4 regions of the Ningiella algicola genome follow, and region 1 is predicted to be linked to each of the others. Evidence: predicted binding sites of a transcription regulator. Region 1 holds the regulator's gene; each other region holds the start of a gene.
What was found. The regulator sigma-54, encoded in region 1, starts transcription at its own class of promoters, with help from an activator protein. The targets are predictions, from matches to a motif close to GTTGGCACGNNNNTNGNNT.

Region 1 (8,153 bases):
CGGTCAAAAAGTGTCGGTCGCAATGACGGGGCAAGCGGCTATCGACATGATTCGAGAACAAACCTTCGATTTGATTCTGCTGGATATTCAGTTGCCAGATATGAATGGCTTTGATGTTGCAAGAACGGTACTTGAGGAAGATTTGGTGCTGCAGACTCCAATCGTAGCGTTGACTGCAAACGTGATTAAAAAGCGTGAAGAGTACTTGCAAAACGGTATGGACGACGTGATTGCGAAGCCAATTAAAAAAAGCAGAGTGATTAAAGTATTTAACGAACTGTTCGCAGGCAGCGATTCTGATCCGGTCACTTTGGTTCAAGACAAAGAGGACAAAGTCAAGATTCAAACAGAGGCGCCCGTTGTGCTTGATGCTGAATTGCTCAACATGCTAGTCGATACCATTGGCGATGCTATGGTGAAAACGAGTCTTGGTGTTTTTCAGGATAAGATCCCCGAATACGTTGAGATAATGAAGGTCGCATTGACTGCCCATGACAAGGATGAAGTGTGCTCGCAAGCACATAAAATAAAGGGAGCGGCCGGATCTGTTGGGTTATCCCGAGTGCAGGCGTCGGCAAACCTTATCCAGCAAGGTGATCATCCCGCATGGTGGGAAAATGTGCACGATTGGATGGAGCAATTGGAGATGGCTTTAGAACAAGATGTTCCTGCGCTTGAGCAATGGCTTTCTGAAAACGAAATAGATGACTAGCTTTAAGACCTTCTTAAAGCAAAAACAGGGTTGCGCTGCCCAAGAAAGCAAATATTCCAACTACGTCGGTTATAGTGGTGAGAATAACGCTGCCTGCAAGCGCCGGATCGATTTTCAGCTTTTTCATAATGATTGGCAAGGTTGCGCCTGCTAACCCTGCTGCAATCATATTCATCATCATGGCAAACGCAATGACGCCGCCCAGCATATAATCTTGTTTCCAGATGGCAATAACGCCGGCGATAAGGATTGCCCATATCATGCCGTTGAAAAATCCGATAGCAAGTTCTTTTCGCACCAGCCATAGGGAATTGCTGGCTGTTACGTGACCAAGCGCCATGCCGCGGATAACCAAAGTAAGGGTCTGATTGCCTGCGACTCCGCCCATGCTCGGTACGATGGTGTTCAATATTGCAAGAACGGCCAACTGACTTAAGGTAGATTCAAACATGTCGCTAACTGCTGCGGCGAGCAGGGCAGTGATTAAGTTCACACCCAACCAGACGCTTCGCCTTCGAGTACTTTGCCCTACAGGTGCGAAGGTATCCTCTTCATCATCAAGCCCCGCCATACTCATCATAGAGTGCTCAGCGTCTTCACGAATAATATCCACCACATCATCAATAGTGATTCGACCCACAAGCTTATTGTCGGCATCTACCACTGGCGCAGAGAGCCAGTTGTAACGTTCAAACATACTTGCGACTTCATTGTCGGGCATATCATCATGAATAGCCTTTGGCTCGTCGTCCATGATCTGAGCAACAGAAACATCTGAATTTGACGTTAGCAAACTGGAAAGTGATACGGTGCCAATGAGCACATCTTGGCGGTTGACGACATACAGTGTATCGGTGTTTTCAGGAAGTTCGGTTTTCAGGCGCAAGTACCGAAGCACTACATCAATATCGACATCAGGCCGCAAGGTCACCGTATCGGTGTTCATAATGAAACCGGCAGTCTCCTCACCATACGACAGTGCCTTTTCTGCTCGGTGTCTGTCTTGCGTATCCATTGATTTTAAGATGCTTTGCAGTACATCATCGGGTAGCGTACTTAGCGTTTCGGCTAAGTCATCGGTATCCATTTCCTCAAGTGCATCAACCACATTTGAGGGCACCATTTTGGCAATAATACCGTTACGGACGTCTTCAGAAAGCTCTTCAAGTACATCACCATGAAAATCTGCGTCGAGTAAACGCCATAGCTCGTCGCGGGTTTTCGTGGGTGAAGATTCTAGCAGTAAGGCAACATCTGAAGCAGGTAAATCAAGCAGCATTCGCCTGACGCGGACATAAGCGCCAGCGCCAAAGGAACGGTTGATTGACTCTAAACGCAGTTGCGTTGTAGATAATTCTGCTGTTTCAGACATGAGCTCTCCGCAGATGTGGACCTATTTTCCCAAGTTGGGGCGTATTATTCTTGCTCGTCGAATTTATTTTGTATAAGTGCGCAAATCGCTCGCATCGCCTCATGCGCATCACAACCGCTACATGTCACATTAACGGTTTTTCCCTGCCCGCTCTCAAGCATCATCAGCGCAAGGACACTGTCTGCAGGCGCGCTATTGTCTCCTTGGGTGAGTTCAATACTGGCTTTAAACTGATTGGCTAACTGAACCAATTTAGTTGCCGCTCTGGCATGCAGCCCAAGTTTGTTGACGATGGTTATTGAACGCGACAACGTTTGTGAACCTTCATTTGCACCATCACTCATCTTAAAGCGTCACTCTTTTATTATTGCTCAGAGCTTTCTTTGGCATCATTTTTTTGTTCTGTTGGTTTATGTAGTTTTAGTTCTCGATGTTTCACTTGTACATCACCATGTGTGGCCTTGAAGGTTTCAGATAGTGATTGCGCAACAAATACACTTCGATGCTGGCCACCTGTGCACCCTATAGCAATGGTAACATAACTTCGGTTGTTTCTTTCAAGATGAGGCAGCCAAGTCGTTATTAGGTTTTGTACTTGCCATATGAACTTCATCACCAGCGGTTGACCTGCTAAAAAAACCTCTACAGGGCTGTCGAGCCCGGTTAAAGGGCGTAGGTCAGGGTCCCAGTGGGGATTTGGTAAAAAGCGCACATCAAACACATAGTCAGCATCTTTGGGTAAACCATATTTAAAACCAAAGGACTCAAACAAGATAACTAAATCAGTGCTTTTTTTGCCCAGAACACGTTCTCGAATCAATTCTGCTAAATCATGTACAGAGAGTTGATCGGTATTGATGGTTAAGTCAGCTTTTTCTGCCACGGGGATCAGTATTTCGCGTTCGGCGTTGATAGCATCGGTAAGCGAATTAGACAATTTAAATAAAGGGTGTAGCCTGCGCGTTTCGCTGTATCGTTTTATTAATACGTCATCACTTGCGTCTAAAAATATGATCGTAATATCCCAAAATTCGGGCAGATATGCCAAAATCTCGGATATTTCCTGCTCTGCTTTTGGCATGTTCCTCACGTCTATGCTCACAGCAACCAATTCGTGTTCGTCAGCTAGGGCATGAGTTAAGGTAGGCAGCAGATTTACGGGAATATTGTCAACACAGTAGTAGCTTAAGTCTTCCAGTGCACGAAGCGCAATGGATTTGCCCGAGCCGGAACGACCGCTAATAATTAAAAGCTTCACAACTTACTCCTATGGGCACGCACAAACAGCGTATGAAACAGAGTTTAGAAAGCTTTAAGCTTAATGACCCAACGTGAACTAGGCAAGCGCACTGACGATTTCTTTTTTATCCTCTGCCTTTCTGATGGCTTTGACGATATCTTTGTCGCTGAGTTTTCTGGCAATGCCTGATAGGGCTTTAAGGTGTGTATCGGCTTCTTCGCTTGGTACCAATATCGCGAAGAAAATATCAACAGGTTTGTTGTCAATTGCGTCAAACTCTATGGGTTCGTCGCTGGTGACAATAATCGCCATAATCTGGTTGATGCCATCGATGCGACCATGCGGAATAGCAATGCCGTTGCCGATGCCAGTGCTCCCCATTTTTTCCCTGCTAAGCAAACTGCTCAATACTTCACTTTGGTTTAATCTGGGATTCTGTTTGACAGCAATTTCACTGATGACTTCAAAGATACGTTTTTTGCTATGACAGTCGACCGAACACTGTGTTCGGTCGAGTGAGATAATGTCGCTGATTATCATAGGTAGGAAGGCTCAATGTCGTCTTAATTTCTCTTTGTGCTTAATTACTTGCCGGTCAAGCTTATCAATAAGAGAATCGATGGCCGCGTACATATCGGTGTGTTCAGAATTTGCGAATACCTCTCCGCCATTGAGATGCACAGTGGCTTCTGCTTTTTGATTCAGTTTTTCAACATTCAAAATAACGTGCACGTTGTTGATATGATCGAAGTGTCGCTCTAGCTTTTCAAATTTTGTATCCACGTAAGTTCGCAATGAATCGGTAATTTCCACGTGATGACCGGTAAGATTAATTTGCATATGCTAGGTCCTCTTTTTGCTGTCTATATAAGACTCTTTCTTTGGTTGGATGGGGGAATGTTTAACGATTCCCGATATTTTGCAATGGTTCGCCGAGCAACCTGAATGCCTTGTTCAGCGAGCATTTGTGCAATTTTACTATCACTTAATGGCTTGCTTGTTGGCTCTACCGCAACCAGCTTCTTAATTAAGGCTCTAATTGCAGTAGAAGAACAATTTTCGCCTGATTCGGTTGCCACATGTGAAGAAAAGAAATACTTTAATTCAAATATACCGCGAGGCGTATGCATATATTTTTGCGTGGTTACGCGGGAAATAGTTGATTCATGCATATCCACCATTTCGGCTACGTCATTAAGCACCATAGGCACCATTTTCTCAGGGCCTTTTTCAAAAAACTCTCGCTGCCGTGACACAATACAATGAGAGACTTTGAGTAAAGTCTCGTTGCGGCTCTCTAAGCTTTTGATAAACCATTTTGCTTCTTGTAAATGTGACTTAATAAACTGAGAATCGTTCGGGTTTTTTGTTGTTTTTCCTAAGCTCGCATAGGTTTCGTTTACTGAAAGTGCAGGCAATGCATCGTTATTTAATTCGACCGTCCAAACACCGTTCTTTTTGTATACATTCACGTCAGGAATGACATATTCAGGCTCCTTCGCGGAGATTGCACTGCCTGGGCGAGGATTGAGCGTTTTTAGTAAGCGCATCACCTCTCGAAGGTCGTCCTCTTTGAGCTTCGTTTTTCGCATTAGCGTGCGATAGTCTTTACTCGCTAGCAAATCGGAGTATTCATTGATAATCGCTTTCGCTTCGTCTAACCAAGGCGTGTCTTTATCGAATTGCGCTAGCTGGACGCTGAGACACTCTTGCACAGAGCGAGCTCCTGCGCCTAGGGGATCAAACATTTGCACACGTTTGAGTACACATTCGACTTCGTCAAGCTCAACTTCTTCGTTGTCAATGCTTTCTAAAATATCTTCACTGCTGGTGGTCAGATATCCCGACTCATCAATCGAGTCAATAATTGCGATGGCAATAGAGCGGTCGATTTCTGAAAAGTGCGTGAGTTCCACTTGCCACATGAGGTGATCTTGAATGCTATCCGACGTTTCCCCTTGAAACACATAATCATCATCAGGATTAGTGCCCACCATTTTAATGGGCGCAGAGCTTGAGCCCAAATATTCCTCCCAAGAGCTATCAAGGGGTAGGTCATCCGGCAGATCACCTTTTTCAAGCGCGTCGTGGCTATCCATATTGTCACTGCCAGAGAGTACTTCTGTTTCGGCGCTAGAGGCAGAGTTTGCGTCTTGTTCTGAATTTGACTCTGACGCCTTTTCTTTTTTGGATTCGTCGCCTCGTGAATCATCACCATCTGAGAACTCTTGCTCAGTCATCTCAAGAAGGGGGTTTGATTCTAAAGCCTCTTGGATTTCCTGTTGTAAATCTAAAGTAGATAGCTGCAAGAGTTTTATCGCCTGCTGAAGCTGCGGCGTCATGGTGAGCTGCTGACTAAACTTTAGTTGTAACGAGGGTTTCATCTACTTCCTTTCGTTAATTCGCACTAACGTACAAGCGTATACACATTCACGTATACGTCTAGCACCGAGTTAAAGAGCAAACTGTTCGCCTAAATATACGTCTCTTACGGTTTGGTTCGCTAGTATCTCATCAGGCTTGCCCGATGCGATTAATTCGCCGTGACTGACGATATAAGCTAACTCGCAAACGTCTAAGGTTTCTTTCACGTTGTGGTCTGTGATTAAGACGCCAATACCACGCTCTTTAAGCTGATATATGATCTTCTTTATATCATTAACAGAGATTGGGTCAACACCTGCAAAAGGTTCATCAAGCAATATAAATTTGGGGTTTGCCGCTAGAGCCCGCGCTATCTCGACTCTGCGACGCTCTCCACCAGATAAACTCATGCCCAAATTATTTCTTATGTGATTGATACTGAAGTCATCTAGCAGTTCATCTGCATGCTGCTCCTGTTGGCCTTTGTTCAACTCTTTTCGTGTTTGCAATATGGCCATAAGATTTTCATACACGGTGAGTTTTCTGAAAATCGATGCTTCCTGAGGGAGATAACCTATGCCGTGACGAGCACGCTCATGCATTGGCAGTAAGGTAATATCGAGTTGGTCAATTTGAATCAAGCCAGCGTCCAGCGGAACAAGCCCAACGATCATATAAAAGGTGGTCGTTTTGCCCGCACCGTTTGGTCCTAACAGACCCACAATTTGACCAGTTGACACTTGTATACTGACATCGCGTACAACCTGCCGAGACTTATATGATTTTGCCAAGTGTTGCGCGCTTAAGGTGCTACTCACAGGGGATTCTCATCTTCATTGGTTTTCTTTTCTTTATCGCCATTTTTCTTTTTATCGTCGTCAGCTGTGCTGTCTTCGTTAGACTCAAGTTCTTCAGTTGAAAAGGCACCTGGGCTAATGACTGTTCTCACGGCCTCTTGGCTATTTTCGTCACTTGACGCCAGAATTTGTTCTTTAGTCATATCAAATACGATTAAGTCGCCGGTCACGCTAACCTCATTTTGCATTATCAGCGCGTCGCCATCCAGAGAAAGGCTTTTTGCAGCTACTTTGTAAATGATCTCATTAGCGCTTGCATTAACCCAGCTACCATCGTCTTTTCTTTGTCGATAGCTTGCTGGCTTGCCACTTGCAATAATGATTTCCTGACCACTACCTTGTGATGCGTCAACTTCAACTTTGTCGGCGGTAAGTTCTAAACTACCCTGGCGAATCACAACATTTTCGATAAATATTGACGTCTTATTTTTACCATCAATACTTTGGTCTCTTGAGTCAACAGTAACGGGTAGTGAGAAGTCAGTACTGATTGTTGATAACTCTTCTACTTGCTCTTGAGACTGCACTTGAGGTTGTGCGTTAGACTCTTCCGTTTGCGCGTAAGCTGCAGCGGTAACGCCCATCAGACAAGTGATACCTGCAAAGCATGCTAGAAAAAAGCTATTGGCGCGGGAAAAATTGTGTTCGAACATGTTCTTTGAGCTCATATTGTTGGTTGGCTAAATCGCCTTGTATTCCGACACTCGTGACGTGGTAATCGACGCCACTGATATTTACAACTTGGTCGGAACTCAATGTTTTGGATTGTAAATCAATTTCGATGAATTCGGTGGTAATTTGTTGGACATACTCATCAGTTCGTAAATTCACAATTTTCACATCTTTTTCTAATTGAATGCGATTATTGTCATATAAAGTCCCTTCAGCTGCGGTAACCTGCCATGGTTCACCGTTATCCAGATAGAGTGTATACACTGGGTTATCAAATACGGCGAAGCCCAATTCTTCATAGTGCTCCATTTTATCGGCAGCGACTTGGTGGGCAAGATTGCCCTGCTCATCATAAAGTTTACTGTTGAGATTAACTGCTTGATAGTTTGGCACCAATGGAGAGCCTGCGTCATCGTCGGGGGCTTCAGAGGATTCCTCAAATAGAATAGGGAGATAGAGTAACAATACACCCGTAAAGATGATTGCAATACTATAGCCAATACGGTTCAAAGACTGGCTCCGTGGATACTGTCTAACGCGCCTTTAGCTTGAAGCACGATGTCACAAAACTCGCGAACCGCTCCTTTACCGCCCGCAAGTTGAGTAACATAGTCAGCTTGGTTTTTAACGAAAGGATGAGCGTCTTGCACCGCGACTTTGATACCGCTAAGTGCAAACATGCCGATATCGGGCATGTCATCTCCAATGCTGGCAACATGATTTGCGCTCAAACCGTTTTGCTCCATCAGGGCCGCCAGGGCGTCTTGCTTGTTTTCTTCACCTTGAATAATGTACTTTGTGTTCAGTGCGGTCATGCGTTGCTCAACAATATTTGATTGTCGACCTGTGATCACTGCTACATCTACGCCCAGCTTAACTAATGCTTTTACCCCATACCCGTCTTTGGTGTTGAAGGTTTTTAGTTCTTCTTGGTTG
Region 2 (8,153 bases), 2.2 Mb from region 1:
GAGCAATAACTGTGCCCGCTGTTTAAAGTAATTGAACGATGTAAACAGGCGTTGCCAAATCTTGGGTAGGTAACTGTTTTTAGTTTAATCTACTTTGCTATTTGAGTTTTTTTGAGAGCGTAATTTAATAATGAAAACAATAGGATAAGAATCTCGCATACTTATTTTCTAAAGTTTAAGTTAAATTGCGACGGCTGGATTGTTAATGTGCTCAAGACTACGTACTTTTTTTGCTTAGCTGCAACTTGCACTACTTTGGTGGTTTGTCCCTTAGATTTTGCGCCTTTGTGATGCAGAATGTTTTTACGAATGACTTCATACAGAAAAGATCGACAGGCCTTAGCCTTTTTGATAAGTAATCTTCCCGCCTACTATTGTCATTTGATTTTCGCTTGACAGAATTTTCTCTTCTGAAGCATGTAACCAGTCAGTATCCATAATCGTAAAATCTGCCAATTTCCCCACTTCGATTGAGCCGCGGATGTTTTCTTGAAATGCGCCATAAGCGGGCCATATAGTAAACATCTTTAAGGCATCCTCGCGGCTGACTGCGCTTTCAGGATGCCAGCCTCGCCCACTTGTTCCGTCGAGGCGCTTGCGCGCAACTGCGGCGTAAAACTCAATGCGTGGATCGCCTAATTCAACGGGAGCGTCAGAACCCCCAAGTATTATTGAACCTTGCTCGATCAGCTTTTGCCATGGGTAAGCATGCTCCAAACGTTTTAAACCGAGCCTAGCAAGCGCAAAGTTTAGGTCGCCAATTCCGTGGCTTGGCTGCATTGAGGGGATAACACCCAATGTAATCATTTTCTGTTGGTCTTCAGGAGTAATAATTTGCACATGCTCAAGACGCCAGCGCGGGTCCTTAACTGCTCGCTCTTCGTATGAGACATCATTGAAGGCTGCTTCATACCAGTTGAGTAAAGAGCGGACCGCTCTATCGCCAATCACATGTGTTTGGATTTGGATGCCTTCTCGCAAAGCTTGTCGCAATATAGGGTCTAGATCGTTTTTGCTGGTTCGATTCATAAAGCCCCGATGGTTTGCATCGGCGTAGTTTTGAAGTAAAGCTGCACCACGTGATCCAAGTGTCCCGTCTATGTAGACTTTTATGCCTCGCACTTCGAACATATGATCGTCGCTTACGTAGCTGCCATGCGCAAACATCTTTTCTGACTCTTGCACATTTGCGGCGGCATAAATTCTTGTCGACATATTGCCCTGGGCTTGAATTTCTTTCATCAGCTCAATATTGACAAAAGGCATCCCCGCATCTTGCGTTGCGGTCCAGCCTTGTTTGGCGTTTATTGCCATTCCCTGTATTAGGCTATGTTTTTTATATTCTCGCGTCTTTGGAGGTATGAGCTTACGAAAGATTTCCATTGCGGTGGCAAGAACGTAGCCAGTGGCTTCACCCTTTTCGTCGCGTTCGAACTTGCCGCCTTCGGGGTCTGGCGTATTCTTGTCAATACCAGCCAGTGCAAGGGCTTTCGAATTCACCAAGGCAGAAACGCCGTCTGCGCGTGGCATAAAAAGGGGCTTATCGGCTGTGAAATGATCAACGTCCCACTTATTCAAGAAGCGCTGTTCGTCAGTCCATTCCCGCTCAATCCAGCCACGACCTTGCACCCAGTGACCAACGGGAACCTGTTGTGCGAAATCTTCGATTGCAGCTACCGTATCTTTTAAAGAGCTATATGAAAACAAGCTTAGGGTCTTTGGACGTTCACCCACACCTTCAACATGTTGGTGACTATCGCTAAAGCCCGGATAAACATAATTGCCAGCCATATCCATCAGCTCTGTGTCTTTGCAGACTGAAGATAAAAGCGCCGTATTGGAGCCTACAAAGACAATTTTATTACCTAAAACGGCCACCGCTTCTGCTTTGGGCATTCGCTCGTCAACGGTGTATACGGTGGTGTTGTAAATCGCAAAGTCCGCTTTTTGACAGCTTTGGCTTGATGCGATATTTTTATTTTCAGCACTTGTTGGGCTGCTGATAAACAAGCACAAGACAAGTAAAAAGTGAACGCGATTATACACTTTAGAGTTCTCTACCATTGATACACTTTTATTTATTTGTAGCATAAACGCTGAGTAATTTCTTTAGACAATAGCACTAGTTTTTCTGTACGCCACTCCAAACAACCTATCCATTAAACATTCTTACGAAAAGCAGTAATAAGCTTATTCCATCGAACATCTGGTTTAACTATGACCTTATGTTTTACCACTCTCAAACGTTGCCTTGATCTGATTCGCAAAGGCTATGAATTTTTCCTTAATTGTGTGTTTAAGCTTAATATTTGAACCACCCATAAGCATAAACCCTTTTATTGTAATGGTAGGCGCATTTCTGCCGCCCATTGATGGTGCTTTATTGCTAATTCCGCCCATTAAGCAAAAGGCTTTGCATACTACATTTACATTTTCAGGTACGTAAATAGTGTCACCGCCCATAATAGCGACGGAGTATATGGTCGTGTTAGGCGATGAAAATTGTGCATCGCTAAAATCTAGCGTTGCGCCACCCATAATGCTCACGCTAGTGATTTTTTTAGGCACTACCCAAGAGCCTCTTAGATCTGAACCTCCCATAACATTCACCAGTATGTCGCTTTCTTCGGCAGATTCTTCAGCATATTGTGGTGCAAATTGTTTTTCTTTTGACTCGCTGATGAAGTCATCCGGAAGGGCTTCTAAATCCTCAACTTCAGCTTTCATTGCCACGGTAGATTCGGATTCTATGACGACGTCGAGCCTGCGCTCAAACGCGTCTGCAGAGATGTATCCACGGCTGTAATTATGTACAAGTACGTCAATGACTTCTTCTTTGACTTGCTCGATAGGGCGGTCTTCTAATTTTACTGGCATGGGGTTTCCTTTCGCATTCGTCAGCGTTGTTAAATTTGCAAATTCAGCCATTTCCAGATCTTGGCATATGCTTAATAAGCACGCTATATGCCAAATAAAAAGCGTTTTAATATCAGTGTCTTAGTTGACTAAATGCAGTCATGATTTTACTAGCAAACCAAATAGTAGCAAATCTGACCATTTTTTACCGACAAGCGCGCCTTATTCAGGTTTATTGATATTCTATCTCATACGCGACGGCTCTATAGGTATCCGTGCCGCGCTTATCTCCACCCACAATGAGAGGGAGGCCTTGCTCATTTTTACCGGCGCCATATAGCAATAAGCTCTGTTTGGGCATCTCTACAATGGGATAACTTACCGTCGTTTGCGTATTCAACTCTCTTATAAACCAGCGATACTCATCGTGTTCTTTACTGCGCCCCAATCCTACCAATAAACTGTTGTTATCTGGCGAATACAGGGCAGAGATATACATATTGGTTTGCTGTGTATCGAATAAGCCTAATTCGTGTACGACGTTCCGGCCAACTTCGTTTTGCGTGATTTTGTATAAGTAGCCACCGGAGGTGACAAAGTATAATTCACCGTTCTCCATAAGGGTTTGCGAAACAATCCCATGATTGCCAAATCCATCGCCATTCCAGTAATGGTTCAGCGGATGAAAATCCGCAACGCCTAAAGACTCGTCGATTTCAACGAGTACAGCATTGATTTCTCCATCCTGTAATTTTTCTATACGCGGAACAAATATACTGCCACTTGCATCGACCAGAAAGTCACGAGAGTAATGTCCTGGCACAGAACCTACGGGTATGTTGGTACTTCGCTGGGTTTGTGTATTGTATTGATACAGTACATGTCCCCAGTGTCCAAGCGTATATACAAATTGTCCATGTGTATGGACAGTCGCCAGAGATGCATCTGAGTTGAGCACTAAATCCCAATTGGTTGATTGGGGTAACTTGCGCCACAGACGGCCACCATAGAGTGACTGCTTCTCGCGAGTCTCCGTCTTATAGTCCATGCTCACAAAATACAAATAGCCATCCTCTGCCATCGCCATATTGCCTTGGATCCTATCTTGAATAATATCGTCATCAAGATTGCCTTCACTGGCAAGTTGAGTAATGACATCTGAACGAGGAATGGTCAGGGCAGAGTCAGGAATGTATTTCAGCAAAGAGGCACTGTTATTATCTTGCTGATAAGACGAAACCGCAAAAAATAAGTTGCCGTCGACGTCTGCTGTGGCTGCCCCCCATATCATTTCACCTGTTTCATCTATGACAAGCGGGAGCTGTTTCAATAATGGCGGTTTAAAATAACTTACCGGTACTTCTGGGGGCCTTTCGTTACTCACTTGTTCGCTATTTGCATCAACGTTATCAAAGACCTCATGCTTTGAGTCCTTACATCCTATTAAGCTGGTGAGAATTAATATTAAAGCAAACGGCAAAGCTACTTTTATCTTAGTGCATTTCAATGTAAACATGCTCTAATCAGTTTGCTTAACAAAGCGCATGTCTCGCCACGCATGATTTTCGCGTTCGCTGACCGTGAACGGATGCATTGTAAATCCTTTGATGTTACGTAAAACATCGGCATCAAAATGCAAGAAGGCATCTGATGCGGCGTTTTGATTATCCCACACCACTTTGAAGCTTCGCTCTTGGAAAGGTTCAAGCGTTCCTCTAAGTGTTGTCATTCGAGAAGAGATGAAACGTACACCTTGGTCGGATTTTTTGATACTTACCGCTCCAAACCATGCATCATTATATTCACCAATGATGTCGTCTAACGACAGCGTCATCTCAAGCAGAGGTTCAGGTTCGCGTGCGCGCGCTAAGTAAGCCTCTTCTCTCTCTTTCTGATAGGATTGATATTCACGTATCCAGTCTTTGGGATCATCATCAACAAACATTTTTAATATTGTTTGCATAACTGCGCCGCGAGCGCCGTAATTTGAACCATTATTCAGCACAACCGCGCCAAGATTTAATTCGGGCAGCAAAGCAACATAGGCTTGATAGCCGGATAGTGTGCCGGTGTGCGAAACAAGCTTGTATCTACCATAGTTGGAGATTCGCCAGCCCAATCCATAGGTTCTAAAATGTGTGCCGTCCCAGTCGGTATCTGTTTCGGAGACGCCCAGGATGGTTTCACTTCGCCACATATTATCAAGTTGCGATTCAGAAAACGGCAAATTGCTTTGTGATAACAGCGCTTGAATCCATTTTGCCATATCCTGAGCGTTGCAGACCATTCCACCCGCAGCAGCTGACATCAGCGCATCTCCGTAAATTGCATTGCGAGGAATGGCGTAAATGCCACGCGCCTCATTGTGCCCATAAGGTTTAGCGCTGTTAACAACCGCAGCTTCAGGCATCTGTCCAGCGTAGCAAGCCATATCCAAAGGCTTGAACAAGCGGTCATTTATAAACTCATCGAAAGACTCATCAGTAACCGCCTCAATTAATTCGCCTGCGGTGATGTAAAGAACGTTGCTATAGGCGTAGCGCGCTCTAAATTGATTAGCAGGCGTGAAGTGCTTAAGCTTAGACACAACCTCTTTGCGAGAGAACCCACTGGGTTCCGGCCAAATCATACTATCACCCGCGCCGCTCACTAAACCGCTCTTGTGAGTCAGTAAGTCTCTGACGGTAAAATTCATCGTTGCGTAGGCATCTTGCAATCTAAATTGCGGAAGGTGATCGATGACTAAATCCTCCCACGCTAACTTCTTTTCATCGACTAAAATGGCTAGGGCGGCAGCCGTAAAGGCTTTGCTGGTTGATGCTAGTCTAAAATAGGTGCTAGGGGTAACCTTAAGCTTGTTTTCAAGATCAGCATAACCGAAGCCTTTGCTGTAAATTAATGTATTGTCATGAACGATTGCTACGCTGATTCCAGGTGTTTGAAATGCTTCTAAAGCCGATTTGGCCGCATTATCGATAGTGTCTTCACTGAAGGCCTTGGAGTAGGCTTCAATGCGTGGTGACAGCGTGAGCACTGCCAATACAGTTAGCAGGGCAAGCGGAGTAGGAAGGAGGTGCATTTTTGACATGGGGCAAACACTTCAATGGCTAGTGTTTCTAGTGTGCGGAAATTTGCATTAAACTTCAATACAAGCTGTCGCTTTTGCAGCAATCTTGAAAACTACCGTCAGCGCCCACACACAACTCAAATGCACGGTAATTTACGTCTTACAAAGCACTCGAACAGAAGTAACGTGTTCGACTTTCTTTAACTGTTCGATCACTTGATCGCTTGGCTTCTCCTCAAAATCGAGAATATTATACGCGACGTTGTTTCGGCTCTTGTTCATCATGTCTAGAACGTTAACTTGATTTTCAGCGAATATCGACAATACGTTTCCTAAAACACCCGCCACATTGTCGTTTGCAAATGTTACTCTGCATGCAGACCCATTGCGTCCCATTCTTGCTTTCGGAAAGTTTACCGAATTTACAATATTGCCGTTTTCCAAAAACTCCTTTAACTGATTTACCGCCATAATAGCGCAGTTCTCTTCAGCTTCGGCGGTACTTGCACCAATGTGAGGTAGAGCAATGACCTTGGGATGTGCAATTAGACAAGGCTCTGGAAAATCGCACACGTACTGGCGAAGTTTGCCGGCGTCAAGTGAATCAACGATAGCTTTGGGGTCGACAATGGCATCTCGCGCAAAATTCATGATAGCAGCATCGGGACGCATCAGTTTTAGCGTATCCGCGTTTATCATGTGATGAGTGGCTTCAATGGCAGGCACATGCAACGTCAAATAGTCGACTTCACTTAACAAGGCGTGCAAACTTTCCATGCGCTGCACTTCACTAGGTAGACGCCACGCGGCTTCAACGGACAAAGCAGGATCAAACCCTTTTACTTCCATATCCATACTTAATGCAACATTAGCAACCATTGAACCAATTGCACCTAAACCAACAATGCCAAGACTTTTGCCAGCAAGCTCGCTTCCGGAATAATGCTTTTTCTCTTTTTCAAGCAACTTAGACATTTCACTCGCATCATCCATCTGACCTAAGGTGTTGACAAATTCTCGACCAGCAATAATACCGCGAGAACTTAACAACATACCCGCTAATACTAATTCTTTCACAGCGTTTGCATTTGCGCCTGGTGTGTTAAAAACCACGATCCCTTTATTTGTGCAATCGTCAATGGGTACGTTATTGACGCCAGCGCCCGCACGCGCAATGGCCAGTGTTGAATCGGGCAGTACTTCGTCATGTAACTTTTGGCTTCTTAAGACAATCGCGTCGGCTTTTTCAGTACTATCACTAACTTGGTATTTGTCTTGCCCAAAGCGCGACAAGCCTTTATCAGATATTTTGTTATAAGTCTTAATTTTGAACATGTGAGTGTTTTCTCGCGGTCAGAGTATTTTTATTTTTTTACTTCGCTGTAAGCCCAATTTAACCATTGCATAAGCGCATCGACATCAGACGATTCAATTGTTGCTCCGCACCAAATTCTAATTCCTGCAGGGGCATCCCGATAAGCGCCAATATCGAACGCGGCTGATTCAGCAGCAAGTAATTTGACAATGTCTTTCACCTGCGTTTCGCTAGCTTGCATGGTTAAACAAACGCTCGTATTTGAGATGGTGTTTTTGTCTGCTGCTAAAAAGTCAATCCATGAATGCTGGTCTACAAAAGCCCGTATGACGGCTAAATTATCTTCAGAGCGTTTGATTGCGGCGCTGACGCCACCGATACTCTCTACCCATGTAAGTGCATCTACGTAATCGGCGACACAGAGCATGGATGGTGTATTTATGGTTGCACCTTTAAATATCCCTTCAATGAGTTTCCCACCTTTGGTCAAACGGAATATTTTAGGCATGGGCCACGGTGGAGTGTATGACTCGAGTCGTTCAACTGCCCTTGGGCTCAGAATAATGACGCCGTGCGCGCCTTCGCCACCTAGCACTTTTTGCCAACTGTAAGTCACTACATCTAGTTTTTCCCACGGCATATCCATTGCGAACACAGCAGACGTCGCATCGCATATCGTCAGTCCTTCGCGAGTGCTGGGGATCCAGTCGCCATCAGGTACTTTAACACCAGACGTGGTGCCATTGTAGGTAAATACGAGGTCATGGCTAAAATCCACGCTGGTCAGGTCGGGCAATAGTCCATAGTCAGCTTCAAGCACCTTTGCATCTAATTTTAATTGCTTAAGTGCATCGCTTACCCACCCGCCGCCAAATGACTCCCAAGCAGCCACTGTTACTGGACGTGACCCTAGCA
Region 3 (8,153 bases), 2.1 Mb from region 1:
GCCATGGCCTGCACTAGCTTTTGTTGAAACCCAGCTTTGCCATCGAGCATCGGTGCTTTGGTATTGGTTTCAAGAGGCGTGCTCAGTGTGGATAGATGATTGATGTTGTGCGCGGTTATACCGAGCAAGTGCTGCTCATCACCCACCTCTATCACCATGATTTTTTCTTTTGCGCCCGCCATCATGCTCGCAACGACTTTCATTTGACCGTTTCCAGCTTGAGTGACATTAAATCGACGCATGATGTAAGCAAGCGCAAAAATAATGGCGATCACTAATAGAAGAGATAGGAAAATGGATATGAAGGATGACATACCGCCGAACTCGCCGGCGCTGTTGCTGGAAGTTTCTTGAGCCTGTACCGGTAGCCAGATGAGGCTTAAGAACAGGGCGTAAGCCCCTGTTCTTAATGAGTTTTTAAATACTTTTCTATTTAAGCTTTTTGATTCTCTCGACTTGACTAATAACATCCGTTAACCGAATCCCAAATTTATCGTTGATGACCACTACCTCCCCATGAGCAATCAACGTGCCATTTACTAAAACATCTAATGGCTCTCCGGCAACTCGGTCCAACTCAACTACAGACCCTTGATTTAACTGTAATAAATTTCGAATACTAATATTGGTTCGGCCGACTTCCATCGATATAGTGACCGGAATATCTAAAATTGTATCGAGCTTTTTCTGATCAGTCGCACTGACTGGATCGCTTTCACTTAACTCATCAAGCTCAGCCGTTTGCACTTCATCAAGTAGGGCGTCGGCGTCAACATTTGCATCGCTCTCGCCTGCTTCAGCCTGAGCCTGCTCGGCCATTGCTTCGCCCCATGCGTCCAAATCATCGTTTTCATCGCTCATTTTTACTTCCTCACTAAAATTTTGTCTAAGTCCTCTTCGAGCACTTGTAACTCTGAATCACTGTCAATCTTCTTACCGCCTTTGGTGAAGGAGTTAAGCTCTGTTTTCACCGAAACCGGTCGCGGTATCTTGCTGGTTATTTGCAGGGCTAGAGCATCACGAGAACGACCCATTTTGGCTCTAAATGAAGGCAAATCTTCAATCGAAACGGTTACCGTTTCTGGCATATGAATCGGAATAATATCGCCTTCTTCGTAATTCATTAGCTGTTCTAAGGTCACTTCTACATCTAAGAAATGCGTGCTTAAATCTACCTCAACGTCCATAATCTCGTCGCGCAGTGCTTTACTCCATCTGAAGTCGGTATCTTCTTTGTCAGTTTGTACACCCGCGTCCAAGGTATCTCGTATCGGTTCAAGCATAGAGTAAGGTAGCGACACGTGGAAATCACCGCCGCCGCCGTCAAGCTCGATATGAAATGAGCTGATAACCACCACTTCCGTTGGCGATACAATGTTCGCCATTGCTGGGTTGACTTCCGAATCTAAATACTCAAACGACACGTCCATCACTGGCGCCCACGCTTCTTTATAATCCTCAAAGATCAGTTTAAGCAGCATTTGAATAATGCGACGTTCGGTGGGGGTAAATTCTCTACCCTCAATTTTCGCATGGTAGCGACCGTCTCCGCCAAAGAAATTATCCACCATGATAAACACTAAGCGGGCTTCCATAGTAATAAGACCGGTGCCTTTTAACGGTCTAAATCTAACCATGTTAAGACTGGTTGGCACAAAAAGGGTGTGGATATACTCACCAAACTTGATCATTTGAATGCCATTAATCGACACTTCTGCACTGCGACGCATCATGTTAAATAAGCTTATGCGCATATGCCTTGCAAATCGTTCGTTGACTATTTCCAAGGTTGGCATTCGACCGCGTACAATTCGGTCTTGAGACGAAAAATCGTATTCCAGCGCCGAGCCGTCGTTTTCAATTTCATCGACTTGCTCTTCTTCAACGTCGTCTACACCATGGAGTAGCGCGTCAATTTCGTCTTGTGATAATAAATCGCTCACTTGGCTTCTCTATTCATTGGATATATTGCAAATTCTGCTACTGAATCACAAAACCGGTAAACAATACTTCTTCAATCACCGGATTTTGTTCGAGATCATTCATAACTTGTCTTACCTGCGCAGTGGATTTGCTTCTTAATTCCGCTTTGCCACCTTCAGTCACTAAGTCATCTGCATTTGACGCACTAAATACGCGAAGCAAGGTTCCCTCAATCATTGGAATATGACGCTTTGCACGCTCTTCGTTTTCACTGCCGCGTACCATCAACTGCACGTCAATTTGAACAATTCGCTCGCGAGTTGTGCCAGGCGCATTAAATTGAAACGGCCGTGGCATACCAACATACACTGCCCCACCTGTGTTGGTCGCCATTTCTGACTCTGATGCAGCGCCATCTTGTACACTCACCTCATCTGATGCATCAGATGAGAATAGGAAAAAATATGCACCTGCAGAGCCTGCCAAGAGCACGACTACAGCGATGATGATTAACATCATTTTGCTCTTTTTCTTTTCACCCGCTGGCGCTTCTAAATCTGCCTCTGCCATGTTTTTTCCTATGTTCTCAATTTGTACTTACACAAAGTAGTCAATGCCACCCAAGGCGCTACCAGCAACTCTTTGCTCAATGACGGAGCCTGTAGCATCTTCCATAGCTTGCTCTGAACTTGTTTCAGAAGCTCGACTACCAGAAGAGCCATCTCTGGCTAGTTCACCTTCATCATTCGCTTGTGAACCACCATTGCTGTCTTGCTGAACAGATGATTGTCCAAGTTCAATACCTTGTTCCTGGAGCATTTCGCGCAATTTTGGAAGCGCTTGATCTAAGGCTTCTTTTGCCTGCATCGATTGCACGCTAAAATTCACGGATGCTGCATCACCATTTAGATTAACGCGTATCTGCATTGCTCCTAGCTCAGGTGGGTCAAGTCGAATCTCTGCCGCAGGATTGCGACCATTGACCATCCATCTCACTTTTTCAGCTAGTTGCTGCTGCCCATCTGGTTTAAAGATATTTACCGCTTTATCCAAATTGTTTACTGTGGCCTGAGCAAGTTTCGTACCTTCTGTGTTCAATGAGGCAGATTCTTTTATCAAGCTGACTTCGTTTAGCGTAAACATCTGGTTTTGCTGGCTTTGTACAGACTGAGAAACAGAGTTTGCCAGTCCCAGGATATTGCTAAACTGGGCTAGCGCACTGTCAACTTTACTGGTCTGTTGCGGTGGAATTTCGACATTAGCTTGCGCAAGTGCGTCAGAAACCAGTGACTTTAAATCAATACCGGGTTCACGGCCGCTTTGCAGTTGTTCTTTGAATTCTTTTAGCCCAGATTGCATGGCAGCAACAAACTCACTGCCTTTTTGCTGCGCTCCTAAATCGGCCGCAAACTTTTCAACCCGAGACTTAATGTTTTCAATCGTATTTGTTTGTGAGCGCTCGTCCAACAATGCAAGCTGCTTGAGCATGTCTTGTTCGTTAGGCGCCTTCACGTTTATTTGAGCGTCTACTGGCATTTTTCCGCTACTTTGTGCGTTAGCAGAATTGCTCAGAGCCTCTTCATCTGTTTGTCGTGTCTGCGCAACATCAAGAACCTCATCAGAAATTGCGGTTTCGCCTCTTTGCGCAATATCATTTAATTGAACATCTTGCGCCTGTAGTGATTTACCATTGTTTAAGTCGCTTGAGGCCTTAGCTTCAGACTCACTCAGTATTTGCTGATTTTGTGCATCCAGCGTCTTTCCTATATGTTCCAAGTCTTTTGCCGCTGCCTGCTCTATTGAAGCATTCAATGCTTGTTCTGAATCGTCAGTCGGATTTGAGCTGTGCAACATGTTCTCAAGTAGTGCTTTATCCAGCGCTAGGCTTTCCTCAGAAAGCGCATTATTGTTATCTGTTTCACCTGCTTTAGTATTTTGTTCGTGAAACTGGTTTAACATTTTTGTAATGGCTGCAGTTAGTTTGTCTAGCTGCTCCTGAGCAAGCTCATCTTGGGCAAAAATATCATAAAGACTAACGCCCGCTTTCTGCGCATCCAGAATTATCTGAAGTTCGTCTTCTGTCAAACTAATGCTAATTAAGTCTTTAGCTTGCTCATCTTCGCTCACGCCTTCGGAAATTTCACTGGATTGTTCATTCAGCGCTTTTACATCAGAAACAAAGTCGACGTAGTTGAACTCTTTGTTAGCGTGTTTAGCAAGCAATTCAACGGTGTCTGAATGAATGCTAATTGGGCTAAAGCCTTGCTCATCTTCGCTCACGCCTTCGGAAATTTCATTGGATTGTTCATTCAGCGCTTTTACATCAGAAAAAAAGTCGTCTTGGTTAAGCACCTTGTTAGCTTGCTCTGCTAGAAATTCAACTTCGTCTGAGTGAGCGCTAGTTCGCTTGAAAGCTTGCTCCTCTGGGGTAGCGGGAAAATTATCAATATTGGCCTCCTCCAAAGGGGAATCTCGTTCAATCGTCTGCTCCAAAATTTGCGCATCAGACAGAACCTGTTCGCCATCTGTCTCGGCGGCAGCATTTAGGTCGGCGCTAGATGAGCTTTTTCCATTCGATGCTTCAGTTGTTGCCTCATTTAATGCAGCCTCACTTACAGGCTCATTATAAGTGGCAGTTCGCATTAAATCTTTAGAGTGATCATCTGTTGCACTTTTACTATCAACTCCCTTGTCGTTTTCTTGATTGCCGTGCTCAACAGGTTGCGTGTAGGCAATATTGTCATCACTACGAAATCGACCTGAATCCTCTTTGCTACCTTCTCTCATACTAGGACGCGCAGCGCTTGATTGCGCAAAAGCACCATTCTCTGCGTCAGCAATCGCGCGCTCGAATGCACTTCGACGGTCCTCATATCCATTTGCTGCTTGGGCGCTCTGACCGCTGTGTTCTGATACAGCAGGCTTGACCATGTCAAACGGCAAACTGCTTACGGCAGATTTTGATGATGGAGTGGCAAATTGTTGCATCATAACAATATTGTCCTAGTCTTTATAATTTATAAACCACTGTAAATATTGATCTTTTTTAATTTAACAGTGAAGCATAAAGAGGATTTTGCAATTGGCGTACCAATTTAATTACACGCGAATGTAAACCTTGGGGACAAGCGGGCTTATAACTTAACCTGAATCCTGTTTAAGAAATGGTGCAAGCGCTTGTTTCACATACTTAAATTAATTTTTACACTCAGTGCTGCTAGAATTGTGAAAGACAAGGCGCAAAAGTCACGTAATAGTTATTCTATTGCTGGCTTTTGCAACGCAGTAATTCGCAATTCTAGCGGTGCTGAGCGCCGTTTCTTAAACAGGATTCAGGTTAACTTAGACAGGCTTTGTTTTAAATGCGCTAGGCCCGACAGCTCATCGAATAGTTTTTGCTCTTGCTTAGCCTCAATAATCGATTGTTGTTGGCTGCGTTTGTCGATGAGTTTAGAAATGGCTTGTGATTTAGCTTGTTGTTCGAAGTACAAGCGTTTGCGCTGATCCACGACCAGCGTTGCTTGATTAATCATGTTTACCTGTTGCTCGCAGGCTTTATCGAGTTTACCGACGAAGCTTTGATGCTGTATAAGCGCTGTAGCACCCAGGCCTTCGCTGGCTTTTTGTTTAATCACGTTTAAGTAATCCAAACGATACTGCTCAAGTGCGGTGAGTTTTTGTTGATGCTCAAAAAGATGCTGCTTGGCTGCTTGAAAATCGCTTTGCAACTTGTCTTCTTTATCTTTTTCAATTCCCAAAACTAGCTGAAGTTGTTTTACACTCGCCATCTGTTTTATTGACTCTGACCTTGTGAGGCTGCATTTAAGCCTTTACCAAGTGTTTGCAAGGCTTCACCTCCTTGTTCAAAACTCACAATTTGTTTGGTGCTTTGTTGCAAAAAGGCATTTATGGCAGGCGCGGCGGCAATCGATAAATCGATAGTGGCATCACTGCCTTTTGCGTAAGCGCCTAAGTTAATTAGGTCTTTATTTTGCTGGTATGCGGAATACACACGTTTAATACTTCTGGCATTTTGTTCATGCTCAGCGCTGACAACTTGTGGCATTACGCGCGAAATGGACGCTTCAATATCAATTGCAGGATAGTGACCGGATTCTGCCAGTGCGCGCGACAAAACGATATGCCCATCGAGAATGGCACGGGCAGAATCTGCAATTGGGTCTTGCAAATCATCACCTTCAGTTAACACCGTATAAAATGCGGTAATAGAACCTTGATATTGACTGCCATTTCCTGCGCGCTCAACTAATGCGGGCAGTTTTGCAAACACTGAGGGCGGATAACCTTTCGTTGCTGGCGGCTCTCCTACGGCAAGGGCAATTTCACGCTGCGCCATGGCGTAGCGTGTCAAAGAATCCATTAGCAATAACACGTTTTTACCTTGGTCACGAAAGTACTCAGCCACGGTTATAGCGGTTTCGCTTCCTTTTAGGCGCATTAGCGGGGAGGTGTCTGCGGGAGCGGCAACAACTACGGCTTTTTGCCTATCTTCTTCACTAAGAATATCATCGATAAATTCTTTGACTTCTCGGCCTCTTTCGCCAATTAGCCCCACCACCACCACATCAGCATTGGTGCCGCGCGTCATCATGCCCATCAATACGCTTTTACCAACACCGCTACCAGCGAATAACCCCATGCGCTGACCTTTGCCAACCGTAAGCATTGAATTAATTGCTCTTACCCCAACATCCAACGGCTCTGACACTGGTTTACGTTGTAGAGGGTTGATTGGTGAAGGTTGCGTAGAGGCTCGCTTTTCAAACTGAATAGGCCCTTTGCCATCAATTGGCTCACCGTTACCATCGATAACGCGACCCAATAAAGCCTCTCCAACACCTAAACCAGCATCGTGAGAAATGGGCTCTACCAAGGAACCAGGCACAATCCCTCTGATGGACTCTACGGGCATTAAGAAGGTAATGTCATTGGCAAAGCCAACAACTTCAGCTTCTACTTTTCCGCTCACCGTTTTGACTCGGCACCGCCCGCCTATTGGGATTTGACAACCTACCGCTTCAAGGGTTAAACCCACACCGCGAACGAGTTTACCCGATGCAACAGGCGTTGACTCAGATACAGAGCGTCTAATTGACTGCAGGTGCTCAACTAGCGCGAGGGTCATCGCTCAATCCTTGCTCTTGCAACATTTGATCAAATATCGCCTCGCAGCGTTTTGCTATCGACATATCTACTGCATTATTTTGGCTAAGTACTTTGCAACCGCCCCGCCCTTGTTCTTCACATGGCACTAAACGCCAATTATTTTTTTCGTTTGCCTCGTCGCTAGCAAGACGTTCATTAATAAGCAATACATCTTCTGGGTGCAGCATGATTTGATACTGCGCCTCCTGAATCGGAAGTGCCGTAATACTTTCACTGATGATTTGCATAAGACTGTCGCTAGACTGACTAAGCTCTACCTTCAAGACTGCGCTTGCCAGCGCTTTTGTCAACATCACAAGCTCTTGTTTAACTTCATCATTCACTTGCTTTAGAGGCTGTTGTAGCTGGGCAACGATTGATGCTAACGCGTCAATTTGAACTTTTGCGGCTTCATCTGCCTGCGCTTTACCGGCTTCAAATCCTTCGCTTTGCCCTTGTTCAAAGCCCTCTTTTTTGCCAAGCTCAAGGCCTTCTTCTTGACCTTTTTCAAATCCTTCTTGCTTGCCGCTTTCGAAACCTTCCTCAAACGCAGCGCTTCGAATTGCTTCGATATCTTCGGCAGTCAGGGGTTTAATTTCTTCCTCTACCTCTGGCGCTTCGTATTTCCACTGCGTAAAAGGCTTATTAAACGCCGTTGTGCGCTTTAACGCTTTAGCACCTTTACTCTGTGCGCTTTCAACAGGCGGCAAATCCCAAAGTTTAGCATCAGCTGTTGTGCTGTTTTGCTCACTCATGCTTATACAAACTCTTCGCTACCGCCGCCACCTAGGACGACTTCACCGGCGTCGGCTAAGCGACGTGCTATTGAGAGGATCTCTTTCTGTGCAGTTTCAACTTCGCTTAACCGCACCGGCCCCATTGCTTCCATGTCATCAAGCAGCATTTCCGCAGCACGTTTTGACATGTTGCCCGTAATTTTTTCTTTCAGCTCGTCGTCTGCGCCTTTAATCGCTTTCATAAGTGACTCTTGCTGCACTTCACGCAGAATTGCTTGAATACCTCTATCGTCAACGTCAATCAGATTGTCGAATACAAACATCAAG
Region 4 (8,153 bases), 2.2 Mb from region 1:
CCACCACTTTCTGAATAGTCACGACACTCGCATTTACGAACGTAAACCAATTAAGGTGCGGACAAGACACTTTTACTGAGATATTACTGAGTCGTGGATCGTAGTTTGGACTTTCAAATTCAAACGCTTGCGCACATTTAGGCACAGTAATTCTAGCGTCAAGCTGACGAACACTCACCTGAGTGTCAGCATCTGCGTCATTAATGAGGGTATTCAGAACATAGTCTTTCGTTTGTTCTTGTATAAGCTCGTGAAGATTGGGTTGTGCAACGCCACAAAAACTTACCAAAAATAAAGTAAAGACAATGCTCATTCTTGTCGATACAGAGATATCTTTTATGAAGTGCATGGTAGTCATCCTTTGGTGGCATGTTGATTTCAATCGCATTGTGGAAAACAAATCAAACAATGCGACAAGCTAATATAGCGAATTCAGCAAGGTTCGTGCCACGCAAGAAACAGACTTCTCGCAGTGCCTTTATGAACAAAGCAACTGCACAAATGCTTAGGGGGAATTAATGTCAGGTATTTTAGATTCAGTAAATCAGCGGACGCAGCTTGTCGGCCAAAATCGGTTAGAGCTGCTGCTGTTTAGACTCAATTCGAAGCAGCGCTTTGGCATCAATGTATTTAAAGTGCGTGAGGTGCTTCAATGCCCGCCGCTCACCTCTATCCCAAAGCTAAATTCATTAGTACGAGGTGTCGCCCACATTCGCGGAAAGACTCTCTCAGTTATTGATTTATCTATGGCAACGGGCGGTTCTCGAATAGAAGATTTGACGACAGCCTTTATCATCATTGCGGAATATAATCGCTCAGTACAGGGCTTTCTGGTTGGTTCAGTTGAACGCATTATCAACACCAACTGGGACGCCATAATGCCGCCGCCTACCGGAACAGGAAAAGCCAGTTATTTGACGGCAGTTACAGAAGTTGACGATGAGCTTATTGAAATACTGGATGTAGAAAAAATATTAAATGAAATTTCGCCGCTGTCGACCGAGGTCTCTAACGACATTGCAGATAACGTAGATGTATCAAAGAGCGATGGTAAAATTATCTTCATCGCGGATGATTCCTCTGTTGCTCGCAATCAGGTTAAAAAAGCGCTCAATACGCTAGGCCTTGAAATTGAATCGGCCAAAAACGGAGCCGAGGCGCTAAAACGTCTTAAGGAGCTAGCGGCTGAAACCGGTGATGTGACGGATAAAGTCGGAATTATTGTGTCGGATATAGAAATGCCTGAAATGGATGGTTATACGCTCACAGCCGAAATTAAGAACACACCAGAGCTTTCCAGACTGCATGTTGTTTTGCACACATCTTTAAGCGGCGTATTCAATCAAGCCATGGTAACAAAGGTTGGCGCAGATGATTTTATTGCCAAATTTCATCCAGATGAGCTTGCCTCTTCGGTACAAAAGTGGCTTCAGACTGACCTAAAAGGCAAACTTTGAGTGACAAAGCCAAGACCGTCACAGAGTAAAACTTTACTTTCTGCGGCGCAATACGACAAGTTCGCTCGATTTTTAGAGGCTCGACTTGGTATTACTTTAGGTGTGAATAAGCAATACTTAGTATCGAGCCGCTTATCTAAAGTCATGCGAGATTTTTCGTATGAGGATATCAATATCTTCATTGATCAAGTCGTATCCCAACAAAATCCTAATGTTAGCACTGGCGCGCTAGAAGCGATGACAACCAATGAAACCTTTTGGTTTAGAGACGAGTACCCCTATCAAATTCTTGCAAAACATTTGCTGCCAAACTTAGCTTCGCAAAAGAACAAGTTACGTATATGGAGCAGTGCATGTTCATTTGGACAGGAGCCATACTCAATCGCAATGGTGATTGCAGAATTCCAAAGGCAGTATCCCACAGCCTTTGCCAATGGGGTTGAAATTGTCGCAAGTGACGTATCTCAGCAAGTGTTGGATTTTGCAAAGCAAGGTGAGTATGACGAGCTTGCAATCAATCGTGGCCTACCCACACAAATGCTACAACGATACTTTGAAAGTGGAGTAAGCAATAAGGCATGTATTAGCGCTGCTATTCGCAGCCGCGTGACTTTCAAAAAACTTAACTTGCTCGACAGCATTGCACATCTTGGAAGCTTCGATATTGTTTTTTGCAGAAATGTACTGATTTACTTTGAGGCAGAACGCAAGGCAAACATACTGCAAAAAATTTCCGCTTTACTTCATAATGAGGGTGCGCTTCTATTGGGTGCTTCTGAGTCCATCAATGGCGCAGAACAGCATTTAAGGCTTAAAAAATGTGAGCAAGGCCTATATTATTCAAAGGCTTAGCGTCAGCTAACTGTATTCCCCCCGTTTTAAAAAACTCTAAATTTCTTCTTTTTTATCTCCTTGGCATAGCACTTGCTCTGTTTTTGACATGACAGTCATTTAAGCAATTAGGTATACGTTATGGCCATTAACTTAGACCGCTTAGCAGGATTTCACCACAACGCACTGAAAGTGCGATCTGACAAAATGGAAATCATTGCTGGGAATTTAGCGAACGCTAATACACCGGGTTACAAAGCCCGCGATATAAATTTTCAAGATGCGATGAAGCAAGCCATGGGCACTTCGGGTTTAAATAGCACAGCATCTACTAGTAATAAATTGTCGGTGGCAAGTTCAGGCATGGTGACGACAAACAGTAAACATATGACAGGCGGCGGCGCTCCACGTTTTGATGTGGACTACAGAGTGCCACTTCAACCAGACACAGGCGACGGAAATACCGTTGACGTGCAGCAAGAGCGAAACGCCTTTCTAGAAAACGGTATGCGATACCAAGCGAGCTTAATGTTACTTAACGGCAAGTTCAGCGGCATGAAAAAAGCACTAAGTAGCGGAGGACAATAATGAGTTTATTTAATGTAATGAATATTGCCACAACTGGCATGTCGGCAGAAGGTGTCCGCCTCAATACAACCGCAAGTAATATCGCCAACGCGAACAGTGTGAGCAGCAGTTATGAAGATACTTATCGCGCACGGCACCCGGTATTTGCCGCGGCGCTTGATCAAGCCTCGGCAGACCAAACCAAGGGTGTTGGCGTGCAGGTAAAAGGCATTGTTGAAAGCGATAAACCTTTGCAAATTGAGTATGCACCCGGCAATCCGATGGCAGATGAGAATGGCTATATCTACAAATCGAATGTAAACATCGTTCAGGAGATGGCAGATATGATGTCAGCATCTAAAGCATACGAAACAAACGTGCAGGTGGCCGATACCACCAAACAAATTTTCCGTCGTGTATTGCAGCTTGGTCAAGGTCAGTAATCACTTAGGGTATTAACACTTACGACAATCATTTAATCAGCGTCGTATAGAGGAATATTTTCATGAATGTATTAGAGCAGCAAGGCCTTAATCGAGACTTGTATTGGAACACGGAGCCCGAAGTTCCCATTGCCGATGGCACTGAGCAAACGCTTAAGCAAGAAGACTTTTTTGCTTTGCTTACTGAGCAGTTGGCCAATCAGGATCCAACTAAGCCTGTTGATAATGATCAAATGGTTGCGCAAATGACATCATTTAGTACTGCAGAAGGCATCACTCAATTGAACGAGCAGTTTACTAGCTTTGCCGCATCAATGACTTCGAACCAGGCGCTGCAAGCCTCGGGGTTAATTGGCCAAGAAGTATTGGTGACGGGTAACGTGGGTTATAAAGATGCAGAGGGCACTGGCTTCAGCGGTGTCATTATTAACGAAAATACATCCCAAGACACGCAAATCAGCATTTATAACGGTGCGGGTGAAGTGGTTCGCACTATGGATGTGGGTACGCAAGCAGCAGGCAATATCGAATTTAACTGGGACGGTACTGACCAAAACGGCAATCCATTGCCACCTGGCAATTATGCAGTTCAGGTGCAAGGAAACGTATTTGGAGAAGCTCAAGCGCTTCCTACCGCCATCAATAGACACGTTGACAGCGTTAGCTTAACCAACGCGGGTCAAGGTGTAGTGCTTAATTTAGACGGTGACGTTAGCATCAAGCTAGACGACGTCATTCAAATCGGTAATTCATAGGAGAACATACATGTCTTTTAATATAGCTTTAAGCGGCGTTTCTGCGTCACAAAAAGACCTAGATACCACGGCGAACAACATCGCCAACGTCAACACCGTCGGCTTTAAAGAGTCGCGTGCAGAGTTTGGTGACGTGTATGCGGCTTCATTACTTGCTTCTGGTAAAACAAAAGTAGGTGACGGTGCATTAACACAAGAAGTTTCTCAGCAGTTTTCTCAAGGTAGCTTAAGCTTTACTAACAATGCGCTAGATTTGGCTATCACCGGCAACGGATTCTTTGCAACAATTCCTGAAATTACATCACGCGACTTCTCGTTTACACGAGCAGGGCAGTTTAAGCTTGATAATAATAACTTTGTAGTTAACTCAAATGGTGACAATCTTTTGGGCTTTCCGGTCAATCCTGATGGAACCTCTGCTTCGGTAGCGTTGAGTACGACTGTGCCAGTTCGCATCCCTGACTCATCTGGTTCACCACAAAGCACATCAGAAGTTGATGTACGGTTTAACTTACCCGCCGGTGACCAAACAAAGAATCCAGCACAGTTTGACCCAAGTGACCCCTTGACCTACAACGCGGCTACGTCGGTCACAGTGTATGATTCATTGGGCGATAGCCATGTAATGACCTATTACTTCTTGAAAGACAACGATCCTGCTGCGGTAAATGAATGGTATGTCGCAGCGGCAGTCGATGACCAATTGGTTGATATCACTAATTCTGACGGCACTGACTCAGACCCCGCTACTGCAGTGAACTCTGTTGGCACGGATTCTGGTTTTGCAGTATCGGCTGCAAAATTGCAATTTAGCGAGGGTGGTGATTTTATTGGCATTGAATCTGCCGACGGAAACCCGCAGTTAGACTTAAAAATTGTGACCGAAGCGCTGGGTGGCGATATACTTTCAAATGGTTCAGATGCAACCCAACAAATTGCAATTGACTTTAACTTAGACCCCGTTGGCGCCAATCCAAATGAGCCTACTCAGTTCGCATCTGCGTTTGAAGTAACCTCACTTGAGCAAAATGGTTTACCCGTTGGGCGACTAACCGGCATTGACATTGGCCCTGACGGCCTAGTCAGAGCAACCTTTTCAAACGGTACCTCAGAACCCATTGTGCGTGTGGCGCTAGTTCGCTTTGCAAATGAACAGGGCTTAACGCAGCAATCGGGTACTCAGTGGAAAGAGAGTATATTGTCGGGCGAAGCACTTGCCGGTGAAGCCACCACAGGTACTTTTGGTGACATTAATTCGTCAGCGCTTGAACAAGCCAACGTAAATTTGACGACTGAACTTATCGATATGATTATTGCTCAGCGTAACTTTCAGGCAAACTCACGAGCGCTTGAAGTGAATAACCAGTTGAATCAGACTATTTTGAATATTCGATAGTCGGCAGTTAAAAACTAACTAACCCGAACTCTGGATAAGAGGCAGTGCAGGAATATAAAAAGTGCTGAGATTTCAGATTGTTAGACTCAGTAGTCCTAATGGCGTGGAGGACAAGGCATAAAAGTGACGTAATAGTGATTCTATTGCTCACTTTTATAACGCAGTAATCCGCGCCATTAGGGCTGCTGAGCGCTGTCTCTTATCCAGAGTTCGGGTTAACTAAACACCTACCTTATATCGTAAAAACACCCAAAGCGGATAGAGAGCAACTCTCTTTTATCCGCTTTGGCATTTTCCTTGCTTACTCCCTTATAAGATTTCTATAAACGTCAAATTTGACCGTTTACATACAGCATTCGTTTTGCATGCTACATGAGTGAATTAAGGAAGTATTGATGGACAAGTTACTCTACATCGCCGCTAGCGGCGCCAATCAAGACTTACTGGCTACTGGCGTGAGAGCCAACAACCTGGCTAATGCCCAAACGAATGGCTTTAAAGCCCAGCTTGAGCAAGCGCGTGCCATGCCAGCATACGGCGAGGGTTTGCCGTCCCGTATTTTTAGTATGACTGAGAGTCCAAGCAATAATTACGATAGCGGCGCGATGATCACAACCGACCGTCCATTGGATGTTGCTATTCAAGGTGAAGGTTGGTTTAGCGTACAAACGCCAGAAGGTGGTGAAGCCTTCACGCGAAATGGTAATTTCACGATGACCGCGGAGGGTGCTCTCCAAGACGCTAAAGGCAATTTAGTACTCGGAGAAAACGGTCCGGTTTTCCTGCCTATACCCATTCAAAACGTGACCATTGCAGGTGATGGAACCATCACCACTCAGCTTCAAGGTGCGCCACAAAATGCCATTGAAGAAGTGGGGCGCTTAAAGCTTGTCAATCCAGAATTAAATGATGTTAAACGAAGAGAAGACGGCCTTTTTGAGCTTAAAAATGGCGGCTTTGCTCAGCAAGATAACACCGTGGGCGTTCGTTCCGGCATGTTGGAAGGCTCCAATGTCAATGCAGTCGATGAAATGGTGCAGATGATAAGTTTGCAGCGTCACTACGAAATGCAGGTCAAGCTTATGAGTAAGGCCGACGAATTGTCCATGCGCGGCAACATGATGATGCGCATATTTTAATTAGTGCTTAATTTTTCAAGAGGTACACACTATGCATCCAGCTCTTTGGATAAGTAAAACAGGCCTAGATGCCGCACAAACAGATGTTGCGGTTGTTTCAAATAACTTGGCAAATGCGAGCACCGTAGGATTTAAAAAAGACCGCGCAGTTTTCGAAGATTTACTGTATCAGAACATTAATCAACCTGGCGGTCGAAGCTCAGCAGATACCGAGTTACCCTCCGGTTTGATGTTGGGTGCGGGTTCCAAAGTGGTTGCCACTCAGAAAACGCATACTCAAGGTAACTTGCTAACGACTGAAAATGCCTTAGATATGTCGATTCAAGGCAGAGGATTTTTTGAGATTCAAATGCCTGATGGCAGTCTTTCGTATACGCGAAACGGTCAGTTTACCTTAAACGATCAGGGGCAAATGGTGACACCCGGAGCGGGTTTTGTGCTTCAGCCAGTGATTACCCTACCACCAGATGCGCAACAAGTCACAATATCTCAAGACGGTGAAGTGTCCGCTCAGCTGCGCGGACAAGCTGAGCCTCAGGTGTTGGGACAGATTAACATTGCCGATTTTATTAACCCGGCTGGCCTCCAGCCTCTAGGCCAAAATCTGTATGCCGAAACGGCCGTATCTGGTGCGCCTGTGCAAGGCGTTCCCGGTTTGCAAGGTTTAGGGACGCTTGCCCAAGGTACGCTTGAAACTTCCAATGTGAATGTAACAGAAGAGCTGGTTAACTTAATTGAGTCTCAGCGCTTGTACGAGATGAACTCAAAAGTGATTTCATCGGTTGACCAAATGCTTGGTCAAGTTATTCAACAGCTTTAAGAGGCTTAAGATGATTATTCGTCTCATTCCAATATTGTTAATACTGGCCAGCGTCAGTGCGTGCAAATCAACTGTGCAAGAAACGGTAAGCGCAAACGACCCATTTTATGCGCCGCCGGTCCCCGTACAAAAACGCGATGAAATTGTCCATGACGGCAGTTTGTTCACCGCATCACTCGCCAATAGCTTGTACAGCGATGTCACAGCGCGTCGCGTGGGTGATATTATTACCGTAACGCTAAGAGAAAATACCGCAGCAACCAAAAGTGCAAACACGCAAACTTCGCGCGAGTCGAATGTAGACTTGCAACCGATGTTGGGGCTTGGTGGTAATGCAATTCGTATCGGCAATGAGGCGATTCAACTGGGGGTTGATTCGAGCAATGATTTTGCGGGAGACGCGCAGGCTCGCCAGAGTAATTCTTTACAAGGCAACATTTCGGTAACCGTGTTAGACGTTTTGCCAAATAATAATTTAGTTATCCGCGGCGAAAAGTGGCTCACCTTGAATAATGGTGACGAATATATTCGTTTGACTGGCGTTGTGCGTCCGGCGGATATTTCACCTGAAAACGAAATCGAATCGACAAAAATCGCCAACGCTCGCATTCAATATAGCGGCACCGGCAGTTTTGCCCGCGCTCAAGAAAAGGGCTGGCTCACGCAGTTCTTCTCTTCCACATGGTGGCCGCTCTAATGAAAATGCTTACTTACTTATTTATCACGTGCTTAGCGCTTGTCAGCT

Region 2: a site for sigma-54 is predicted at 2,954-2,972, ahead of PN836_RS07630 (DUF1707 and DUF2154 domain-containing protein). Genes of this name have one in related genera too.
Region 3: a site for sigma-54 is predicted at 5,000-5,018, ahead of PN836_RS06000 (flagellar hook-length control protein FliK). Genes of this name have one in related genera too.
Region 4: a site for sigma-54 is predicted at 5,734-5,752, ahead of flgF (flagellar basal-body rod protein FlgF). Genes of this name have one in related genera too.

What each region holds. Positions count from the first base shown of each region.
Region 1 covers NZ_CP171821.2:3,944,822-3,952,974, forward strand. The annotation lists gene arcB (aerobic respiration two-component sensor histidine kinase ArcB) at 1-712, shown strand, start outside; gene mgtE (magnesium transporter) at 726-2,084, opposite strand; gene PN836_RS17125 (HPr family phosphocarrier protein) at 2,129-2,428, opposite strand; gene rapZ (RNase adapter RapZ) at 2,449-3,342, opposite strand; gene ptsN (PTS IIA-like nitrogen regulatory protein PtsN) at 3,421-3,864, opposite strand; gene hpf (ribosome hibernation promoting factor) at 3,877-4,164, opposite strand; gene PN836_RS17145 (RNA polymerase factor sigma-54) at 4,188-5,708, opposite strand; gene lptB (LPS export ABC transporter ATP-binding protein) at 5,778-6,506, opposite strand; gene lptA (lipopolysaccharide transport periplasmic protein LptA) at 6,503-7,198, opposite strand; gene lptC (LPS export ABC transporter periplasmic protein LptC) at 7,167-7,727, opposite strand; gene kdsC (3-deoxy-manno-octulosonate-8-phosphatase KdsC) at 7,724-8,153, opposite strand, start outside.
Region 2 covers NZ_CP171821.2:1,733,785-1,741,937, reverse strand. The annotation lists gene PN836_RS07635 (amidohydrolase) at 340-2,064, opposite strand; gene PN836_RS07630 (DUF1707 and DUF2154 domain-containing protein) at 2,224-2,877, opposite strand; gene PN836_RS07625 (hypothetical protein) at 3,089-4,372, opposite strand; gene PN836_RS07620 (serine hydrolase) at 4,376-5,944, opposite strand; gene PN836_RS07615 (3-phosphoglycerate dehydrogenase family protein) at 6,077-7,258, opposite strand; gene PN836_RS07610 (phosphoserine transaminase) at 7,288-8,153, opposite strand, start outside.
Region 3 covers NZ_CP171821.2:1,334,502-1,342,654, forward strand. The annotation lists gene fliO (flagellar biosynthetic protein FliO) at 1-470, opposite strand, end outside; gene fliN (flagellar motor switch protein FliN) at 430-861, opposite strand; gene fliM (flagellar motor switch protein FliM) at 864-1,943, opposite strand; gene fliL (flagellar basal body-associated protein FliL) at 1,981-2,493, opposite strand; gene PN836_RS06000 (flagellar hook-length control protein FliK) at 2,521-4,914, opposite strand; gene fliJ (flagellar export protein FliJ) at 5,256-5,711, opposite strand; gene fliI (flagellar protein export ATPase FliI) at 5,717-7,069, opposite strand; gene fliH (flagellar assembly protein FliH) at 7,050-7,844, opposite strand; gene fliG (flagellar motor switch protein FliG) at 7,847-8,153, opposite strand, start outside.
Region 4 covers NZ_CP171821.2:1,374,520-1,382,672, reverse strand. The annotation lists gene flgA (flagellar basal body P-ring formation chaperone FlgA) at 1-349, opposite strand, end outside; gene PN836_RS06185 (chemotaxis protein CheV) at 519-1,457, shown strand; gene PN836_RS06180 (CheR family methyltransferase) at 1,458-2,309, shown strand; gene flgB (flagellar basal body rod protein FlgB) at 2,430-2,876, shown strand; gene flgC (flagellar basal body rod protein FlgC) at 2,876-3,298, shown strand; gene flgD (flagellar hook assembly protein FlgD) at 3,361-4,053, shown strand; gene flgE (flagellar hook protein FlgE) at 4,064-5,449, shown strand; gene flgF (flagellar basal-body rod protein FlgF) at 5,845-6,588, shown strand; gene flgG (flagellar basal-body rod protein FlgG) at 6,620-7,408, shown strand; gene flgH (flagellar basal body L-ring protein FlgH) at 7,419-8,105, shown strand; gene PN836_RS06140 (flagellar basal body P-ring protein FlgI) at 8,111-8,153, shown strand, end outside.